One region of the Paenibacillus sp. MER 99-2 genome, then DNA from elsewhere that is predicted to be linked to it. Evidence: a T-box and tRNA genes for the amino acid it is inferred to sense, from the RefSeq annotation. Region 1 holds a T-box; the other holds one or more tRNA genes.
What was found. The T-box of region 1 lies ahead of M3636_RS23560 (valine--tRNA ligase). A T-box ahead of a tRNA ligase gene usually reads a tRNA of that ligase, here a tRNA-Val.
Positions count from the first base shown of each region.

Region 2: it has a tRNA-Val gene. The T-box ahead of M3636_RS23560 (valine--tRNA ligase) is inferred to sense a tRNA for this amino acid. The anticodon was not compared.

Region 1 covers NZ_JAMAUZ010000007.1:221,299-228,988, reverse strand. Annotated here, with positions in the region: gene M3636_RS29830 (SPOR domain-containing protein) at 1-62, opposite strand, end outside; gene murC (UDP-N-acetylmuramate--L-alanine ligase) at 504-1,823, opposite strand; gene M3636_RS23565 (bifunctional folylpolyglutamate synthase/dihydrofolate synthase) at 1,880-3,256, opposite strand; gene M3636_RS23560 (valine--tRNA ligase) at 3,336-6,002, opposite strand; T-box leader at 6,061-6,338, opposite strand; gene M3636_RS23555 (LysM peptidoglycan-binding domain-containing protein) at 6,732-7,690, opposite strand, start outside.
Region 2 covers NZ_JAMAUZ010000001.1:685,423-693,112, forward strand. Annotated here, with positions in the region: gene M3636_RS03080 (ABC transporter ATP-binding protein) at 1-882, shown strand, start outside; gene M3636_RS03085 (hypothetical protein) at 1,215-1,529, shown strand; gene M3636_RS03090 (manganese catalase family protein) at 1,658-2,560, opposite strand; gene M3636_RS03095 (hypothetical protein) at 2,792-3,121, shown strand; gene M3636_RS03100 (hypothetical protein) at 3,184-3,477, shown strand; gene M3636_RS03105 (DUF3889 domain-containing protein) at 3,531-3,854, shown strand; gene M3636_RS03110 (hypothetical protein) at 4,023-4,238, shown strand; gene M3636_RS03115 (hypothetical protein) at 4,228-4,509, shown strand; gene M3636_RS03120 (DUF3892 domain-containing protein) at 4,594-4,830, opposite strand; gene M3636_RS03125 (GNAT family N-acetyltransferase) at 4,943-5,386, opposite strand; gene M3636_RS03130 (hypothetical protein) at 5,634-5,879, opposite strand; tRNA gene M3636_RS03135 (tRNA-Val) at 6,011-6,082, shown strand; partial or broken gene M3636_RS29935 (IS4 family transposase) at 6,532-7,064, shown strand; gene M3636_RS03140 (recombinase family protein) at 7,312-7,690, shown strand, end outside.

The sequences.
Region 1 (7,690 bases):
TTGTTTACAGGCTTGTCCGACTCCTTATCCCCAAAACGAAACGTCATTCTAGCATTACTCACCCCGAACCCTCTCCTTTGTCCCATAATAGAGGTTGCTCAAAAAGGATCATCTTACCTTTCCGAATACTGAAACCGGTCTTTTTGAACAAGCATGTATTACAGCTATATGCAGTGAACGGGTAGAATAGAACCTTTTAAAAGGTTGTTCAAAAATTCCATTTTTGATTACGAAAGATGCGCGAGCTGCAGATCAGCATCGAATATGGGATTCAGCCGAAATAAGTGGAGGCTTACGAAGCTTGTTTCCTTCGGAAACATGTAGTTGCTCACGTAGTTTTGCCTACGCTCCGCTACTCCATTTCTATCTTCATCCCATCTTCTCGGTACTGAAAACCGACCTTTTTGACACGCACTTTAAATGCAAAAACCGCCTGCTTCACGAAGAAGACAGACGGCTCTGAACACATATGTTGTTGATGACTTAATTATATTACACAGGAGTTACTTCAAAGATTTGGCCAACGTGTCGCCAACCTTCCAAATATCCCCTGCACCCATTGTAAGTACAAGATCTCCTGGCTGTAAACGGTGCTGCAGATCAGCCACAACATCTTCCTTCGTTGGAAGATATCGCGCAGAAGCATTGCTGTTCTGAACAATCAATTCTACCAATTTCGCAGAATGAACACCTTCGATTTCTTTTTCACCAGCAGGTGAGTAAATATCCGTGATCAGCACCTCATCTGCTTCGGCAAAAGCACGACTGAACGCATCCAGCAAGAAGAACGTCCGTGTGTAACGCTGCGGCTGGAACACGGCAATAATCCGTTTTCCTGTCGCTTTGGCTGCACTAATGGTCGCTTCGATTTCCGTTGGATGGTGGGCATAATCGTCGATAATCAACATATCACGGGCTTCACCCAGCACCTGGAATCTGCGTTTGGCTCCATGAAACTGAATAATCGCAGCCGTAATTTGCTCGAATGGAATACCTGCTTCCAGACAAGTAATGACAGTAGCCATCGCATTATAAACGTTATGTTTACCCGGTACAGACAGTTCGACGGTTCCCATCGCAGCACCCTGGTGATTCATCGTGAATGAAATGCGGCGATCGCCCAGTACAATATCTGTTGCTGTATAATCCGCAGCATGATCGATACCATACGTGGTCACACGTGACTTCAATGCCGGAAGAATGGCTTGCACATTCTCATCGTCAGCACATACAATCGCCGTGCCTTCTGGACGAATCTGACTTAGAAACTGTACATACGCTTTTTTGAGTTCCTCAAAGTCGCTGTTGTAGTTTTCCAAATGGTCAGCTTCAATGTTCGTCACAATACCGAGCCAAGGATGATATTGCAAAAATGAACCATCACTCTCGTCGGCTTCAGCAACGACCCAGTCGCCTTGACCAGCCTTCGCATTGGTGCCCACATTCATGATCTCCCCACCGATAATATACGTTGGGTCTGTATCGCATTTTTCCATAACAAGGGCAATCATGGACGAGGTTGTTGTTTTACCGTGCGCCCCAGCAACAGCTACTCCCTTACGCTCGTTCAACAAACGCGCAAGCATCTGAGCTCTGTGCAAAATTGGGATATTGAGCTGCTCTGCCGCAACCCGTTCCACATTGTCCGCCGGAGCTGCCGTTGAATAAACAACCAAGTCTGCTCCGTTGACGTGCTCTGCCGTATGTCCGATATATATTTTCGCTCCTTTGGCTGCCAACTTCTCGGTCAACTCCTGTGAAGCGACATCCGATCCGGTAACGGTGTATCCCATCTCAAGCATAACTCTGGCGATGGCACTCATACCATATCCGCCAATTCCTATAAAATGAACGTGTTCCGATGTATTTAACAAAACTTTCACCAACCTTTTTCAGAATCGGTTTGATGCAAAAGGGATGCTCGCACATCTGCAATTAAATACAGTGTACCAGACACTACCCCCAGATCCTCCGCTTCCGTCCGTGACTTTAATAAATCAAGTGCCTTCGCCCATTCAGGCTCGACGATGATTTCCAGCTCCGGCTTCGCAATGGCAGGACGTACCCGTTCGACGATCTGCAGCAGATCGGCTGCATCCATTTTGCGGCGGAAGTCTGGTTCAGTCAGGATCAGCGTATCCACTAGTGGCAGTATATGCTGCAAATACGCTTCGTGATGCTTATTCGCCAGCATACCCATCATCAAATTTAACTTGTTGTGGGGATATACGTCGATAATGCTCTTGGCTAGTGATTCGGCACCTTCAGGATTATGTGCTCCGTCCAGAACAATTCGAGGTTCATCGATGACTTTCTCGAACCGTCCTGCCCAGAAGGCATGCTCCATTCCAAGTAGAATATCTTCTTCATCCAACATAAATGCCATGTACTGGCGTAGCAATTCAAGTACCATAAGCGCACCCGCTGCATTGTCACATTGATGGACACCTTGCATACAGATACGTACGTCAAGCTCACGGAAAGGTCCTGTAAAATGGAAAGATTGACCCTTCACGTCGCTATCCAGCCTATGATAAGTAAACTGTCTACCAGCCAAGTACATGGTTGATCGGAGTCGCTCTGCCGTCTCTTCAATAACCCTCACTGCTTCAGGTTGAGTTGCAAGAGTAACGACCGGCACACCCGGTTTAATGATCCCCGCCTTCTCGCTTGCAATCAATTCAATGGTATCGCCGAGTACATCCGTATGATCCATACCAATGTTAGTGATAATCGATACGACAGGTGTAACAATGTTCGTTACGTCCATCCTTCCCCCCAGCCCGGTTTCCCATACCACAACATCGGGGTAACACTCTTCAGCGTAATAAAGGAGGGCAAGTGCCGTCGACACCTCAAACATCGTAGGTGAACCAAGCTCGGTAGCTGCCATATCATGTACCAAAGGATGTAATCGATTAGACAATTTCAACAACGTCTCTTCAGGAATATCTTCCCCGTTATACTGGAAACGGTTCGTAAACTTCGTAATATACGGAGATGTAAATGTGCCAACATCATATCCCGCCTGAAGAAGAACTGACGTCAAAAAAGCGCAAGTCGAACCTTTGCCGTTCGTTCCCGCGACATGAATAAATTTAAGACGTTGATGTGGATTACCGAGCCGGGACATCAGTTCTATGATTCGTTCCAGTCCCGGTCTGATCCCAAAAGGAATAAGGCCATTAATCCAGTCCACAGCCTCATTATACGTTCGTAAAGGCGTATTCACACCTGTCTCATTAAGTTCAGTCATCTGCTTCACCTTCGGTCATGAGTTTGATTGAAAAAAGCGGCCGGATGGCGTCATTCATCTCCACCCGACCCAGTTATTCTTAACCTTTCAGTTCCTTGATCCGGGCAATGACTTTATCCCGTTTATCCGAATAATCCGCTTGTTTGGCACGTTCTTCTTCAATAACTTTGGCCGGAGCCTTAGCAACAAAGCCTTCGTTTGCCAGCTTTTTCTCTACACGGAGTACTTCGCCTTCAAGGTTCTGCAACTCTTTCTCCAGGCGAGCCACTTCCTGCTCAATATCAATAAGTCCTGCCAGTGGCAAATACAGCTCAGCCCCTGTAATGACAGCAGTCATTGCTTTATCGGGTGAATTGAGATCAAGTCCGCTGTCGAACTCAGACGTATTACAGAATCGTTGGATGTAATGGCTATTGCGCTCAATGATGCTATACGCCTCTGGGCTGTTCGCTTTCACCATCAACTCAATCTTCTTACTCATTGGCACGTTCACTTCAGCGCGAATGTTACGAACGGCACGGATTGTGTCCATCAACAGATTCATCTCTGCAACGGCTTCCGGGTTCTCCAATGCTGGATCATATACCGGCCAAGCAGCCAGTGTAATGGTCTCGCCTTCATGCGGTAGATGCTGCCAAATTTCCTCGGAGATATATGGCATAAACGGATGAATCAAGCGCATGGTCTGGTCGAGCACATAAGCCAGTACGGACTGTGTCTTTTTCTTCGCCACAGGATCTTCGCCGTAGAATGACAGTTTGGCAAACTCAATATACCAGTCACAGAGATCATCCCAGATGAAGTTATACAGCAAACGGCCTGTTTCCCCAAATTCGTATGCTTCGATTAGACGCGTAATATCTCGGGAAGTTTCGTTCAGACGGTGCAAAATCCAATAGTCTGCTGTTCCAAGCTCTCCAGAGATGTCGCGATCTTCGAACGTGAAGCCTTCCAGATTCATCAGAGCGAAACGAGAAGCGTTCCAGATTTTGTTCGCAAAGTTACGCGCCTGCTCTACACGTTCCCAGCGGAAACGTAAATCCTGACCCGGTGTGCTGCTCGTTGAGATCATGTAACGCATCGCATCCGCGCCATATTTCTCGATAACATCAAGCGGATCTACACCGTTGCCCAGTGATTTGGACATTTTGCGTCCATCTGCATCACGAACAAGACCGTGCATCAGAACATCCTTAAACGGAATTTCATCCGTGAATTCCAATGCCGTAAAGATCATACGTGATACCCAGAAGTAGATAATGTCATACCCCGTTACAAGTACACTTGTTGGGTAATAACGTTGCAGATCTTCTGTGTCTTCCGGCCATCCGAGTGTGGAGAACGGCCATAGGGCAGAACTGAACCATGTATCCAATACATCCTCATCTTGTCTAAGTTTACGTCCCGCGTTTTCAGGCAAGATTGTTGGATCTTCTGCGGATACGATGATTTCACCTGTCTCTTCGTCATACCATGCAGGGATACGATGTCCCCACCACAACTGACGGGAAATACACCAATCGCGAACATTTTCGATCCAGTTCAGATATGTTTTCTCAAAGCGGTCTGGGACGAAGTTTACGCCATCTCCACCTTTTTGCTTCTGAATAGCTCTTTCTGCAAGAGGTTTCATCTCTACGAACCATTGTGTGGACAAATATGGCTCAACTACAGCTCCAGTCCGTTCACTATGTCCAACTTGGTGTGTATGATCCTCAATGTTAATCAGTACACCGAGTTCCTTCAGATCGGCTACGATCTGCTTACGGCAGTCACTGCGATCAAGTCCTTGATATTTGCCAGCCTCTTCATTCATCGTACCGGTCTCATCCATCACCGTGATCTGAGGCAGATTATGACGCTGACCTACTTCAAAGTCATTCGGATCATGTGCAGGCGTAATTTTAACCGCGCCACTTCCGAACTCTTTATCCACATAATCATCGGCAACAATCGGAATTTCGCGTCCGATAATAGGCAACACGAGCATTTTGCCAACCATATCTGCATAGCGCTCATCCTTCGGATGGACAGCAACCGCTGTATCGCCAAGCATCGTTTCAGGACGTGTTGTTGCTACAGTAACGTAACCACTTCCGTCTTTGAGTGGATAACGCAGATGATACAAGTGACCCTGTACTTCTTTGTATTCAACTTCAATATCGGACAAGGCCGTCCGGTTTACTGGATCCCAGTTAATAATACGTTTGCCTCTGTATATGAGACCTTTCTCATACAATTGAACAAAGACTTTACGTACAGCTTGAGACAACCCTTCATCCAGCGTAAAACGCTCACGGGAATAATCGAGAGAAAGCCCCATTTTACCCCATTGCTGACGAATGGTTGTGGCATACTGATCTTTCCAGTCCCATACTTTATCCAAAAACTTCTCGCGTCCAAGGTCATAACGAGTTAGACCTTCTTCACGTAGTTTCTGCTCAACCTTGGTTTGTGTAGCGATACCGGCATGGTCTGAACCTGGCAACCATAGCGCATCATAACCTTGCATCCGTTTCGTACGAATCAGAATATCCTGTAGTGTAAAATCAAGTGCGTGCCCAATATGCAGCATTCCTGTTACGTTAGGTGGCGGGATTACAATTGTGAAAGGCTCAGCGTCCTTACGTTGTCCTGCCTTGAAATATCCACGCTCCGTCCAAAAGGAGTACCATTTCTGCTCGGCAGCTTTTGGATCATAGGTTGTTGGCATTTCAGGTGTAGCTGAATTTTTTTGTTCAGACATGTGTCATTCCTCCGTTACTTAATCATCATCGCCAAAAAACAAAAAAACCTTTCATCCATCAAAGGACGAAAGGTTAGCTTTCGCGGTACCACCTTTGTTTCACGCAGACCAATAGATACAGATCTCCCTTACGGGTACACGTGACACTTCAAGCAGATAACGGCTGCTACCGGCCTATCCTACCTCACAATGAAATCATCCATCAGATCATTTCGTGAATTCAAATAGGCAACTCCCGGGCGACTTCGAACAGTTGGTTCCTGCGGAATTTCTCAGCGATACAATCCCACTCTCTGAAAGGTCATCCTGTCTACTACTCCCGATCCAAGTTATTCTTCAAAAAAACCTAAACACATCATACCCTGACCATGCGCGATAGTCAACCTGGCAACAGCGGAATAAGGCAAGCACGCTCACACTTAGCACTTAAGACGTCATCAAGAAAGTCTGCTTGAGATTATAAACGATGAATACACAGCACACCAGGTGACATAACCGACGTCCAATATAGGAGTTCAGCTATAATACGAAGGGATTAGGAGAATTGTTCCACTGCCACCTGGGAGCCTTACATGGCTCACATTCTTAACTTCGTTAGTTCGTTTCTAGATTTGCAGCATATCCTTACGAACAACCAGACCGTTGGAGCATACGGTTTCGTTTTTAAAAAAAGCAGCAAAAACCCGCCATCCCTGGGGATAACGGGTTAAGTTAACTTACTAGTTTCAATTACGGTATATATAAGATCTGTCCTTCTTCAACAACCTGTTCAGATAAACGATTGTAGAGCTGAAGCTCCCGTGTGCTTAACTGATACCGATCCGCAATCGTATCCAGTGTCTCTTCTCGCTGAACAATGCATAATTTCACTTTACGGAATGGAGTCTGTTCCACGATCGTACCAAGGAATAGATTTTTCCATTGTCCATCGTCAGACGAGTAAGCCTCGACGGGTACTGTATCTGTGGCTGCTTCATCTTCTCGATCTGTATCTGCCTCACGTACAGCTCTGCCAGAGGATAACAAGGAGGAGATGCCCACCCCATTTTCCTCTCTTAGAGAAGATTCCTTTTTGCTACCAAAAGCCACTTTAAGCTCCGGCTTGTCTTCCGTCTCAGCTACAGGTTCAGGGATCACTGCACTTGCTTCAGCGAACCCTTCCTCATCCGAAGCCTCCTGCAAAGGTCGGTCTGCTCCTGCCGTTTCTAATTCAGAAGGGGCAAACACTTCCTGCCAATTCTCCTGAGCCTCGGCAACTTGGGTATTATCCTGTTCAGGAGCCGATCGAGCAGATTCAAAATGCCACACATTAGGTGTCTCTTCTTGCACTGTCGGCTGATCTAATCCAGCATTCGTATGTAAGGTCTCCACAGAAGGCTCGGACCAAACAGACGATGGTTCTTCAGCCAGCGGCACTAAGGGTTCTGACTCAGGATAAGAGGCTAGACGATCCGCAGTTTCAGCCATAAAGGAAGATACCGGTGATGGTGTATCAGCGACATCATTCTGAGCCGGTTCCTCTCCTTGAAAAATGAAGGAAGTATACGCCTCGTCCACAGCATTTGGTCTGTATGCTTCTTCCTCGGCTTCCGGTTGCTCCGCATAGGTAGGTTCCGTGAATGACTGGGATACAAGCTCTGGGTGCTCTGCGTCTTCGCCGCGAATAGACTCATCCGTCGCTTGCTGTG
Region 2 (7,690 bases), on a different contig from region 1:
GTATTCCTAACACCAATTCAGAAGATTAATTCCGTCATTGAGACCTATCCAAAAGGCATGGCAGGCTTCAAACGGTATACAGATCTGCTTGATATGGAGCCTGATGTAGAAGATCGTCCTGGCGCAGTGAAAGTGTCACAGCTACGTGGAGATATCCGCTACGAGCAAGTGACCTTCGGTTATTCCGATGAGCCGGATCAGGAGCCTGTACTCAGAAACGTTAATCTCAGTATTCGAGCTGGTGAAACGGTAGCGCTTGTGGGGCCGTCAGGAGCGGGTAAAACAACGCTATGTAGTCTACTTCCTCGTTTCTATGATGTGTTGGAAGGACGCATCTTGATCGACGGACAGGAGATCCGGAATATGACACTGGATTCATTGCGTGGCCAGATCGGTATCGTTCAACAAGATGTATTCCTGTTTGATGGCACGATTCGTGAGAATATCGCATATGGGAAATTGGATGCGAGTGAAGAAGAGATCTGGATGGCGGCTCGTCGCGCCCAGATGGAAAGCTTGATTTTGTCCATGCCTGAAGGTCTGGATACGTTAATTGGTGAGCGTGGCGTGAAGTTATCAGGAGGACAGAAGCAGCGTTTGTCCATTGCACGAATGTTCCTGAAGAACCCACCTATTCTGATTCTGGACGAAGCGACATCTGCACTAGATACCGAAACAGAAGCAGCGATCCAGCAGTCTCTTGCTGAATTGTCTGAAGGTCGGACAACGCTTGTCATCGCTCACCGACTGGCTACAATTAAGAATGCTGACCGCATTATCGTTGTGGCTGAGCAGGGTATTACCGAAGAAGGACGTCATGATGAATTACTGGCCGCAGGAGGCGTGTATAGTCGTCTGCATTACGCGCAGTTTGGGGCATAACTTGTGACATAGTTCTAGAATTGTTCAGAGGAAGTTCTATATGTGCCATCGCCGCGGCTTGGAAGGAGTCGAGGTGGTGGCTTTTTTGTTATGAATGAAATGAGAATAGCGTATGGTTAGATGATACGTATACAAATGAGTGAGAAGGGGAGGTTGATGGCGAAGGGACTCATTGATTGGTATAGAGAAGGATTGTGGTATGTGCATGCGAAATGGGTAATTTTATATATCAGCCATATGTCATATGTGATTAAGGTCGTTCATGAATATATCCAAAATAGTGAAATGAAATATTATTATGAGTCCTGATTCTATAGAAGGAGGTAACGAAAATGCTGAAAATTCTGATAACCTGTGCTGGATTTATTATCATTCTAATACTTTTGATCCAAGGTATTCGCAAGCTCTCCAGCGGCGGAAGTGGCTGGGAGTTAAAACGCTGGGGTGCTGGGCTGATTGGACTGTTTGTTGTGGGAGCAGTGCCCCTTGGATTTTCACTGTATACGGAGATGTTCGATGAACGTCTGGATGCAAATATTGGATTGGGGCTTGCGATGCTGTTTGTGTGGGGCTACTGTACCATTTTGTTATGTGTCACGTTGGTAATCTGGGGAAGATACATGTATAAGCAGGCAAGAAATAAATAATCGGATAGATTACAAGTGAAATACAAAAGCAAAAAAGCCCTCATTTCCATGCAATGAGCAGGAGCTGAGGGTATTACTTTATGCTTTATCCGTTGTATGGAATAAACTACATTTCATAAGAAACCGGCTTAATCTGTAATATTGCCGGCCATTTTGAGGCGGCGTGCAATTTCCTTGAAGTCCTCTTGTGAAATGCCTGGAGCAAACTCTTCCTCCACCGGAGGAGCTTCAGGAATAGGAACACCTTCAGGAGCACCTTGAATAACTTCTAAAGGCAGCCCATCTTCAGGGTGAGTTCCTTTCCAAATCTGATTGATGGCATTAAAATCGTTATCGCTCCACGTATACAGCTTGGTGTGTACGCCTTTATCTTCATATTTTCGAGTCTCATTAAAGGCTTTATTGTTCAAAGAAGGAATCGGAACCAGCTTTGTTACATTGACGCCGGTTGCGATCTCCAATGCTTTAGCATAAGCGACAACATGTACGCCGCCCCGAACGAGCAGGAAACCAACAACTTCTCGTGCCGCAGGGTGATCGGTCATTTCATACACTTTCATTTTATGGGTACGTGCACCACATTCCAGGAAGAAGTTGTGCAGTAAATCCTCGACGAGATTGCCGCTGTTGAAGACGTTAGCGCCCGTCCATGGATTCCCCATCGAATCGAAAGGCATCGCCCCTTGTGCCCCTGCCAGGAAGTGATACGAGAGGCGGGCATCCTTCACTGAACCTAGCGGTGTGTCATCAGGCTCTTTGTACTCCGTTGAGCCTCTAAGACATTTGTTAATGCCGTGTGACACGAGCTCAACATGGCCTAGTTCTTCCGCAGTAATACTCATCACCAGGTCATAGAACGGCTTCAACTTCTCTTTGGAGCGGAAATTAAAGGACTGATAGAGGTAGTTGTTCAATGTTGACATTTCTCCGAATTTACCACCCAACAATTCTTGTATCGCTGCGGCTGCGTTCGGATCCGGCTTCTCGACATCAGGAATTTCAATTGCGATTTCATCCATGCGTTTGAACATTCAAATGTAACCTCCTCTAGAATAGGTGCTAGATCAGTGAAGTCGTTCTGTCACTTGCCTATTACACTTACATTGATTCAATTAAACAATTTTATACATAAATGGTTCTAATGAAGGATGAACCACGTAGTGTAATTGAGTTTAGTCTTGTTATTTCCAATGTGGTGAAATTTATGTACAATTCGATATAAGTCTAAGTGGAATACACCTTTTATAAAGGAGATATTAAAAATGTTTGATGAACTGGAAATAGCGATAAAAGAGAGGATACAAGAAAGGTACGATATTTTGGCAGAAATTTATTCTGTATGGTTTACGAAAACTGAAGCTGTCGTTGTTCCCAAAAGCGCATTTTACCAAACGGAACACATAGAAAAACATAGATCCATAACATATTTATTAGAGCGAAAATATATCGCAGCCAATTCTGTAGAAAATGATGATGAAATGGTGGCAATTACAATAACTCCTGATGGAATTGATTTTTATGAACAGGGATACCTCAGTGGTAAAGCGAAGGGCTTTCAAGTTGTCATGGATGTAAAGAACAAAGATCAATAAAGAAAAAGGATCAATAAAGAACAGACATTCAGTTGTTTTCAGGATAAAAGGAGAAATGGTGAGTGCGTAAAAGTTGGATAATCGTAGGTTGGATGATTCTTTTATTCGTAAATGTGGGGTTAGGAAACGCTGAGGCAAGTGTGACGAGTGAAGTTAAGCTTGATCAGCAAACGAGGGATGCCATAGCCGAAAAGTATGGTCTTGAACAGACGAAGGACGAGTTACCTAAAGCAAATTTGTGGTCTGGCGATTGGGGAATGAGCTTCGATCCTTCAACGACTCGGTATGAAATCATTATCAGTATGCTTCTCTGGTTTCGGCACCCAGTCACTTTTATCTTAACCTCTTTAGTGTAAACGAAGCTCCGGCAGGGCAGGATAACGGGAAACAATCCCAAGGAGTGAGTAAAATGAAAATGCTCATCGTAACCTTCATGTCGGTGCTTCTCAGTTTTACGGGAGTTTTTGCAACAGGTACTGAAACGACGATCCCGGATTATGCGAAGTGGGGGATTATTGCGGTCAAGGAAACCCAGACCAAGTATAATGTCGATATTGTGGATTATAAACATATTGGTCGTACCTCTCTTACAGCTAATCAATCTAGGGAGCAATTCAAGTTATGGGTACGAGCCAAAGACGGTAAAGAATTCGCGGTGTATGTCAATGTTGATTTTAATCCTTCAACCCAGCAATTGAAAAACGTACAATTTACAGAATCAGATCGACATTGAGCGTAAAGAATGTTTATCGGAGAACGCTCCATAGAAACCAGGCTGCCCTGATCCAAGGGAGGTCTGGTTTTATTTTTACTTAAATCCTTTTTTTAGTTGTTGAATAAAGAACTTATGTTCGCATATAATAATTAACAAACATACGTTCTTATTTAGGAGGGGTCGTTAATGTTAGGTAAATATATCGGTCAGATGGTTGAGCTTGTATACATGGATCGTGCAGGGCACATTACACAGCGACAGATTCGAATTAATAGTGTACGGGGTGGCTTGATTAAAGCATCCGCAGGTAAAGATGGGGCGCCCCGAACATTTCTTGAACAAGGGATTCTAGCATGGCGACCAGTACTTCATAAGGAAGGGAAGCTGGACTATGCTAAATGATTTTGATCGTAAAGTTTTACGAATTATAGTGAATTATGCGGGACAGCGCCGTCGTATGCCTCGTATGGATGAGCTGGAGAGCAAGACAGGGAGAAGTAAAGCGCTCATTCAAGAGTCCCTGCAAGAGCTTGAACGCAGACAATATATTTACTGGGAGAACAAGTCTACACTCGAAGGCATTCGGATATTGCAGGCATGGGAACAGGTGTCTACACCGATTCATACGCCCAAACCTAAAGCGGATGCCTTGAAATATTTTACGGAATATTAAAGTAGGCAAAAGGGGGGCAATAATCAAAAAACGCCAACCCGTTAAGACGGATTAGCGTTTATATATCAGATAGATGCTCTCAACTTAGAAACTTGGCAGTTGATCGAGATTATTCGTTGGATCGCCATCGGCGTCACCACGGATATACATCTCCCCATCCTTGCCCTTGAACACATTCACTCCAGCAATCGCACCAGCTTGTACTTCTGCCAGAGCCTGTTGATAATCCAACACCCGACCTGTTGAAGTTTGAAAGGCGGTTAGATCTCCATCTCCATTCTTCTGCACGGCGGTGAAGCTTTCACGAGTTGTTTGATCCATGTTGTCACACTCTCCTTATCTGAACAAGTAGGATTCTGGTTACAACCTTATCCTGTCCGGAACAGTAGAAAGTATGCATCTGTAGAGAACGATGTTAAGTCGTAAGTATTGATTATAGCGCTTTTCTCATGCGAACATGCAGAATCCCTGCATCATAAAAAGGTTCTTCTGAAATAACTTCATACCCTAACTTCTCATAGAATTTCTGAGCCTGACATTGTGCATCCAGTACAGAATACGTTAAGCCTAATTCTCGTGCCTGTTCTTCCATCGCTAACAAAAGCACGCGTCCATAGCCAAAAGAACGGTGGGATTGAAGTACAGCGATACGTTGCATTTTGGCACTATCCTTGCTGTAATAGATCAAACGTCCCGTTGCTACCGCTTGTCCGTCCGTATACAATAACACATGGTGTGCATCTGGACTAATAACATCATAATGGTCAACTTCCAGATCGGCTGGCACCTGTTGTTCGATTACAAAAACCTGTTTACGAATCTCTAGAGCTTCTTGGAGCTGTGATTCTGTTGTTACATAACTAATTTCCGCTGCCAATTCCATTCCTTCTTTCTGCTCTTTCGCGACGTGTAAGAATGCATTATACAAAAAAATGCAATTCCTGTATAGTTAAAGTGGAACATAATGGAAAGGGGTGGTGATGATGGGTATGGCAGGAGTTATGACCATAACACTCTTGTTATCTGCCGGCATGTTTGTTTTGTTATATTACGTCACCAAGAAGGCATATTCTAAGAAGTGGGACGAAGATGAGTAGTCGTGTGCAACGCGATTAAGGTAAAGCTTAAGGTAGAACCTCACTATTTCCCTGTGGAGAATACACATCCTTAATAATCGATTTGGAATATACATCAAGCCAGACCGGGAGTGCTTCAGCCCCACCTGGGCTCTGTAACTGTTGAAATTGTACAGTATGCTCATCCCGTTCCAAACTGCACCCAGAAGCAATAATGATCATTAGAAAGGCACCGAGCAGAGCGACTAGTTTGGTAGTCACATAACGTACTGTGCGTAATCGAATGTGTTTCATGAAAATCACCTCTTTATTCAAATGGGAATCATTCCTTTATTGTTCTCCATTTCGGGTATAATCTAACCACAAAACAATTGACAATGTACGCGGTTACTTGGTATGATAAACACGTATAATTTAATTAATAAAGGGCGATAGCTCAGCGGGAGAGCATTATCTTGACAGGGTAAGGGTCGTGGGTTCGATCCCCACTCGTCCTATAAATTGAAAATTAATTGACAGCCTATTGTGGCTGTTTTTTGATTTAATCTCATTGTGAAATAACCTTAATAACCCCATCCAATCAAAGGGGACGAATACAATACTCGCAATTTAATTGGGTGAAATCAAGTTTAACCCTAGCCAATTTTTAAGTTGAACCCTATTTGAATAGTCATCCTACCAAAATAGAAAAATACCTCCTCATTTAGTAAAATGAGATTGTCGAAGTCCACTAGACCACAGAAAGTGGTGCCTCTTCCATGAAAAATCAAAAGTCTTTCCTGGCTTAACTCCCACCTTGTTTTTGTCCTGCTCTTTCATCAGAAAAACTTTCGCCTGGCGGCGTTCTTTAACTTCGCTCAACAGTGACACGGTTCAGCCAGTCGAAACATTAACCTCCGCTACACGAACTTCTGTGTTTATGAAATGCGCCACTCATCAGACGTATGGTCGATCTGTCATCAGTATGGTTAAAAACGACAACAAGGGGTGCTTGGTTCAAGGCAAACGGATGCATCTCAAAGGGGAAGCATAGTCATGTATTGCGTCAGATCAGACGGAACTTGATACTGGAATTCCGGTTGTGGTCGTTTTTATTCACCATCGTTTCAAGAAAAATGACTGACGGTTCTATCAACGGATCTCATCTCGATGGCACCCGAAATTATTCAAACCTATGCGCTTTGATGGGATATCGAAGTCTTTTTCAAATGCGCCCAATCCTTGTTACGCCTGCAAAAAGAGTTTCAAGGCCTCTCCTGCAATTTACTAGTTAGGCATACAACGATTGTCATTTTGCTATATTCTGCTGGCTTGGCAGCCTCGGCAACGCACCGATTAACGAACGCTCGGTGGGCTCTTTTATTAGCTTTGCGATGAAGTGGGAATATTGGACTGGCTGGTTGCTTTGCAACAACTGGTAGAAATGATGAATGAGATTGCCAAACAGGTGGCAAAAAAATATCCGCCGTGATCAAAAGTTAACTGCAGTATTGGATCTCAGCTCTACCCAATCACATCAAAGTTTATTTACCTGTTTCAAGTTGAGGAAGTTGAGTTTAGAACAACAAATAAATATGGTATTAATCAGAAGACTGCCTGCAATAAATATGTGGGTGGTCTTCTATATTTTATTGATTCAATGCTATAATATAAGTGCTATTTAATTGCTAAAGTAGCAATAGAGAGTTCTAATTATATAACAGAAAAAAGATACGGTGGTGAAAAAATGCTACAAATTAAGCGGGTTGCAACTTTGTATCGTGTATCTACAAAAGGACAGTTGGATGGAAATGATATACTAATGCAACAAAGATCTTGTAGAGCAATGATTGAAAATCAGGAGGGTTGGAAGTTAGTAAAAGAATATACTGAAAGAGGAGTCTCTGGTTTCAAAGTATCCGCTTCTAATCGTGATGTGATCCAGCAGGCTAAAGAGGATGCAGAAAATGGATTATTCGATGTATTGCTAGTGTTCATGTTTGATAGATTGGGCAGGAAAGATGACGAGACTCCATTTGTACTTGAGTGGTTTGTAAACAAAGGAATCGAAATGTGGTCTGTAATAGACGGACAACAAAAAATTGAAGCACATACAGATAGGCTGA